Regions from separate parts of the Eubacterium ramulus genome, predicted to be linked through region 2. Evidence: predicted binding sites of a transcription regulator. Region 2 holds the regulator's gene; the other holds the start of a gene.
What was found. Region 2 encodes Rex, which represses fermentation and respiration genes when NADH is low (regulators of the CRP and FNR family bind a similar motif). Its sites were predicted from a motif close to ATTGTTAANNNNTTAACAAT; they were not measured.
Positions count from the first base shown of each region.

Region 1 (3,421 bases), 240 kb from region 2:
CCTCAAGTACAACATGTGGATCACCTTCCAGAACAGAACGATCCATAAATGCACCCGGATCTCCCTCATCGGCATTACAACAGACATATTTCTGCACATTTCCACGGTTTCCGGAAGCAAATCTCCATTTCAGACCAGTCGGGAATCCTGCACCACCACGTCCTCTTAAACCACTGTCTAAAATTGTCTGGATAACTTCATCCGGAGTCATCTCTGTCAGAACTTTTCCAAGTGCTTCATAGCCGCCGGTTCCAATATATTCATCAATGCTTTCCGGATTGATGACACCACAGTTTCTCAATGCGATTCTGTGCTGTTTTTTATAGAAAGTTGTCTCATTTAAGGATTTGATTCCTTCCGGCGCCTGAGCCTCATGGTATACGAGACGTTCCACGATACGACCTTTTAATAAATGCTCGGAAACAATCTCCTCAACATCCTCCGGACGTACTTTGGAATAAAACACTGCCTCCGGATAAACAATCATAACCGGTCCTTCTGCACACAGACCATGGCATCCTGTTTTAACAACCGCTACTTCATTTTGTAATCTATTTTTCTTTAATTCCTCTTTTAAAGTCTGAATAATCTGCTGACTTCCGGAAGAAGTACATCCGGTTCCTCCACAGACTAATACATGTGAACGATACATTTAGTCACACCCCCATTACATATTCTCATCTACGTGAAGTAAATATTTATCCAACACCTGACCTCTTACAAGATGCTGTTCCAAAATTTCTTTTGCTTTTTCTTCGTTTACTTTCACATACGTTACTTTTTCTTTGCCCGGTTCATATACTTCTACGATCGGCTCATACTGACATAATCCGATACAACCGGTCTGGGTGACTGTCACATGCTCCAATTTTCTATCTTCTACTTCTTTTACGAGCAGATTTAAAACCGGACGCGCACCGCTTGCGATTCCACAGGTAGCCATGCCGACAACAACACGTGTATTATCTGCATGTTCAGAACGCATTCCGATCTGCCCTTTCATTTTATCCCGAATGGCTTTCAATTCTTCTAATGATTTCATATGATCCCTCCTTCGAATTACCCGGGGTAATTCTGCATTCTATTAATATCCGATTCATTTTCTTCCAGATAATCTCTGATGAAGGAAGAAATTTCCGGTGTATCCAAAGGGATATCCCCAAGCATTTCCCGCATTTCCTTCGTATCCAGATGAAACTCTGCCTCATTCACCTGGTAGCCATAATAAAATTCAATATCCGGATGCATCACGATCAGTGAATAAACGGTCTCATTAAGATTTCCAAGCGGCATACAGTCAATATGATCGGTACAAAATATCGCCTGAATATCCGTCCCTTGACCCAACACGGATGATATGGAAAATGAGCCGCCGGTACATTCTGCTTCCTGTTTAAAAAACGGAATTCCGAGTCCGACTTTCCGGGTAGTCCTTGTAGTATAAAAAGGATCTGTCACCCGCTTCACTGTCTCTGCATCCATTCCTGTTCCGTTGTCCTTGATCTGAACCTTTATCTGCTGTTTAAACGTATTTACCCAAACCATGATTTTAATTTGTGTCGCTTTTGCGGATATGGAATTTTGTGAGATATCCAGAATATTTAATGATATTTCCGGTAACATTACATGTATTTTGCCAGAATACCATCCAGCTCATCCGGAGTCAGACGACCATACACATCATCATTGATCATCATAACCGGCGCAAGACCACAGGCACCGATACAACGACAGGCATCCAGAGAGAATTTTCCATCAGCAGTACACTGACCACCGGCAATTCCGAGAATGTCCATAAGCTTGTTATAGATATCACCTGAGCCCTTTACATAGCAGGCTGTTCCGAGACATACAGAAATTTTGTACTGTCCTTTCGGATATAAATTGAACTGGGAGTAAAAGGTTGCTACTCCGTAGATTTTTTCCATTGGCACATCCAGTTCATCTGAGATCATTTTCTGAACTTCATATGGAAGATAGCCGTAGATTTCCTGCGCCTTCTGCATGATCGGCATCAAACAGCCTTTATCTTCGCGCAGTTCGTCGATGACTGCATGCAGCATCGCTTCCTGTTCCTGTGTTCCGTTAAACGGAACAGATTTTGTTTTTTCCAAAATTATCCCTCCTAATATCCAATGTACTTTTTTTAATACATCTGTCTTTTATACTACCATCTGTTTTCACAATAATCAACAATTTTTTCTGGTTAGGTTTGTATAATTTATATACTTTTTATCACATAATTGTTCAAACTGCAATACATGTGCAAGTATGTTATAAAAATAACAAGTCTTTTTTGTTGAAATATAACAAATTACATGCTATACTAATTCAAAAATATTGTGCATTTAAAAAAGTACAAAATCAGAAATTTTGGAGGCTGCTATGACGATCGCACAAATCATTTCGCTGCTGGAAGCCACTTCTCTGTCTGACACGCCGGACCTTGAGCACACCATTGAAAGTGTCTGTGGATCTGACATGATGAGTGATGTTCTGGCATTTATCAAAAAAGATGCATTATTACTGACCGGTCTGAATAACCTGCAGGTCATCCGCACCGCTGAGATGCTTGATATTGTCTGTCTGGTCTTTGTACGGGGCAAACAACCTCAGCCGGAGATGCTGCAGATGGCTGAAAATCTCGGCATAACTGTTCTGACCACGGAACACACTATGTTTGATGCCTGCGGCATTTTATATCATGCAGGACTACGGGGAGGAAGCCGAAACGATGCCTAGTATACATTATCAATACACCGTGGATGGTGATGATTTCACCCTGGCCGGTGAAGCAAGCAGTGCTTTAAAGCAGACACTAAAACTAATGAACCTGGATGCAGATATCATCCGCCGCTGTGCCATTGCCATGTATGAAGGAGAAATCAATATGGTAATCCATGCAAACGGTGGTATCATCGACGTAGATATCTTTCCGGATAAAGTTGTCATGGTGCTGACGGATCACGGTCCCGGAATCCCTGATGTGCCGCTTGCTATGCAGGAGGGATATTCCACCGCCGGTGAAGAGGTCCTGAATCTTGGTTTCGGAGCCGGTATGGGACTTCCAAACATGAAGCGTTCTTCCGATGAAATGCATATCGACACTTCCATTGGTGTCGGGACTACCGTCACCATGACTATCTATATAAGGACGATCTGATCATGAATAAATTTTTTCACTCAGTTTATCTGGACAGTGACAAATGTACCGGATGTATCACTTGCCTGAAACGATGTCCTACACAGGCCATCCGCGTCAGAGACGGAAAAGCACATATCATCAATGAATTTTGCATTGACTGCGGCGAATGTATCCGGCATTGTCCACATCACGCCAAGCATACAAAACGGGATTTTATTCCGGTTTTAAAAGATTATAAATATACGGTGGCACTTCCGGCACCTTCCCTGTACAGCC
Region 1 covers NZ_CP173382.1:1,450,777-1,454,197, forward strand. Annotated here, with positions in the region: gene nuoF (NADH-quinone oxidoreductase subunit NuoF) at 1-652, opposite strand, end outside; gene ACIRUQ_RS06830 (ferredoxin) at 668-1,042, opposite strand; gene ACIRUQ_RS06835 (ATP-binding protein) at 1,060-1,623, opposite strand; gene ACIRUQ_RS06840 (NAD(P)H-dependent oxidoreductase subunit E) at 1,623-2,063, opposite strand; gene ACIRUQ_RS06845 (DRTGG domain-containing protein) at 2,386-2,742, shown strand; gene ACIRUQ_RS06850 (anti-sigma regulatory factor) at 2,735-3,163, shown strand; gene ACIRUQ_RS06855 ([Fe-Fe] hydrogenase large subunit C-terminal domain-containing protein) at 3,166-3,421, shown strand, end outside.
Region 1: ACIRUQ_RS06840 (NAD(P)H-dependent oxidoreductase subunit E) is a predicted target of Rex. The motif match lies at 2,271-2,290, and genes of this name have one in related genera.

Region 2 (3,421 bases):
CAAAAGAAGAGATGGAATCTTATATGGAGAGCTACCATAAGCTGCTGCATGAGTTTGAAGCCAGGGATGGTTATTCATACCGCAGTGAGGTTTCCGGTGTGTTAAAAGGTCTTGGATTTTCCGAGAATGATTTTGAGAAACACTGCAACGAACTGTCCGGTGGACAGAAGACACGTGTGTCTCTGGCGCGTCTGCTGGTGACTCATCCAGATATCATCCTGTTGGATGAGCCGACGAACCACCTGGATATCGAATCTATTCAGTGGCTGGAGACATTTCTGATGAATTACAAAGGTGCTGTTGTGATTGTTGCCCATGACCGGTATTTTCTGGATCGGATTGTCACAAAAGTAGTGGAGATCAGTATGCATAAATCTGCGGTTTTTGACGGCAATTATACGGAGTATGCGAAGAAAGCAGCATTTGCCCGGGAGGAAGCACTGCGTGCCTATTACAATCAGCAGCGGGAAATCAAACATCAGGAAGCAGTTATCGAAAAATTGAAATCTTTCAATCGTGAAAAATCGATAAAGCGTGCGGAGAGTCGTGAAAAACAGCTGGCAAAAATAGATGTACTAGAAAAACCGCAGGAAGAAAAATCTGAGATGCATATGACACTGACTCCTTCTGTTATTAGCGGAAACGATGTACTGCGGGTGGAAGGTCTGTCCAAAGCTTATGATCAAAAGAAACTGTTTCAGGACATTTCTTTTGAAATCAAGCGTGGCGAACGGGTGGCTCTCATCGGTCAGAACGGAACCGGAAAAACAACGATTTTAAAAATATTAAATGAAAAAGTGGATGCAGATGCAGGTTCATTCACACTGGGAACGAATGTGAAAATCGGATATTACGACCAGGAGCAGCAGGTTCTTCATATGGAGAAGACATTGATGGAGGAGATTGCGGACGATTATCCAAAACTGACCCAGACCAGGATTCGAAATATTCTTGCTGCATTTTTATTTACCGAGGACGATGTGTTTAAAAGGGTCAGTGATTTAAGTGGTGGTGAGCGCGGTCGTCTGTCACTGGCAAAACTGATGCTCTCTGAGGCAAACTTCCTGATTTTGGATGAGCCTACGAATCATCTGGATATCGCTTCCAAAGAGATTCTGGAATCGGCTCTGAACCGTTATGAGGGAACGGTGTTGTTTGTATCTCATGACCGTTATTTTATTAACCGGACAGCGACCCGGATTCTGAATCTGACAGAGCAGAAGATTGTCAATTACATTGGCAATTATGATTATTATCTGGAGAAAAAAGAAACAAATGAACGGGCCTATCTGAATACCGGTGAGACGGTGGAAGTTGTGAAAGAAGATGTTTCTGAGGGGAAAACAGACTGGCAGTCTCAGAAAGAAGAGCAGGCCAAAAAGCGCAAAATCCAGAACCGTGTGAAAAAGATTGAGGAAGAAATTGAATCTCTGGAGGAAAAACTGTCGGAGCTGGAGGAACAGTTCCAGGATCCGGCGGTGGCTACTAATTCAGCCAAACTAGGAAAACTGCACAGTGAGCAGGTGGAAGTCCAGGAAAAACTGGATGGTCTGTATGAAGAGTGGGAAGCACTTGCATCGGATTGATAAAAAATTGACAAAAAGAAATGAACTGTATATAATAACCATAGATAACTGCAGAACGTTGCAGATGGTTGAAGGAGTATAGAAACAATGCAGAAGGAAATTTCACAGGCTGTCATACGGCGCATGCCTCGATATTATCGATATCTGGGAGAATTATTGGATGATGGAGTCGAACGGATTTCATCCAATGAACTCAGTGTCCGCATGAAAGTTACAGCATCACAGATTCGGCAGGATCTGAATAATTTTGGCGGATTTGGTCAGCAAGGATATGGTTATAATGTACAGTATCTGTATGAGGAAATCGGTAAGATTCTTGGTCTTGACAGACAGCATAATATTATTGTTGTCGGAGCCGGTAATATGGGACAGGCACTGGCAAATTATGTAAAATTTGAAAAACGTGGATTTGTGATCACAGGATTATTTGATGTAAATCCGGCATTGGCTGGATTGTCAGTACGTGGAATTGAGATACATATGATGGATGAACTTCCGGAGTTTTTAAAGACACAGCGTGTGGATATTGCAGTTCTGACACTTCCGAAGGAAAAAGCAGAACAGGCAGCGGAAAAGCTGGTAGAACTTGGCATCCATGCGATCTGGAATTTTGCACATCTGGATTTGGAACTTCCAGATGATGTCGTTGTAGAAAATGTTCATTTATCGGACAGTTTAATGCAGCTGTCTTATAACATTGTTCGCAGGCAGGATGATAAATAGGTAGGGAATAAAAAGCGCTTTGTTGTAAGGACAGGGCGCTTTTAGCATATGATGATAGGAAATTGCGTTTTGTTATAGAAGGGAAGGAACTGTCATGAAATATATTTTGAACAGTCGTGAAATGAAGCAGTGTGATGAAAATACGATGCGGCGACGGGGAATGCTCTCAGCAGTTCTGATGGAGCGGGCTGCCCTGGCAACGATGCAGGAGATTGTAAAGCGTTATCCAAATCCGGCGACAAAAGTGCTGGTAGTATGCGGGTCCGGGAACAACGGAGGAGATGGCGTGGCGGTTGCACGGTTGCTTTATCTGAAGGGATACAATGTGACAATTTATTTTGCCGGAAACCGGGAAAAAGCGACGGAGGAAACAAAACGGCAGATGTTTATTGCAGAACAGTATGGAGTGGAAATTTCTGATGAGTATCCAAAAGACATCGTGGACGTGATCGTAGATGCTTTGTTTGGCATCGGGCTCAGCCGTGAGGTAACGGGAAAATATGCAGAAATTCTTCAGAAAATGACGGAACAGGATGGATATAAAGTGGCAGTGGATATCGCATCCGGCATTTCTGCTGATACCGGTGCTGTTATGGGAACAGCGTTTGTAGCAGATCTGACGGTGACCTTTGGATTTATCAAAGCCGGTCAGCTGTTGTATCCGGGAGCAGAATATACTGGTGAGCTGAAAGTGGCAGATATTGGCATCGATGAGCAGAGTTTGTATGAGATCAAACCGGAACTGAAGGTGCTGGAGACATCGGATCTGAAACGATTGCCGCGGCGTGTGAACCGTTCGAATAAGGGAAGCTACGGAAAATTATTGATTTTGGCGGGATCGAAGCAGATGGCAGGAGCAGCTGTTTTTGCGGCAAAAGCAGCTTATCGCATGGGCTGTGGTCTGGTAAGGGTGGCAACGGTGGAAGAAAACCGGATAATTTTGCAGGAACAGGTGCCGGAGGCAGTTCTGGCAGTTTACAATAACGGGACAGATGTGGTAAAATTTGTAGAAACACAATTGCACTGGGCAGATGCTGTAGTGGCAGGTCCCGGAATCAGTCAGTCGGATTTGTCGGAACGCATGTTGTATGAATTGTTAAAACGGATACAGG
Region 2 covers NZ_CP173382.1:1,692,954-1,696,374, reverse strand. Annotated here, with positions in the region: gene ACIRUQ_RS08145 (ABC-F family ATP-binding cassette domain-containing protein) at 1-1,586, shown strand, start outside; gene ACIRUQ_RS08140 (redox-sensing transcriptional repressor Rex) at 1,674-2,309, shown strand; gene ACIRUQ_RS08135 (bifunctional ADP-dependent NAD(P)H-hydrate dehydratase/NAD(P)H-hydrate epimerase) at 2,404-3,421, shown strand, end outside.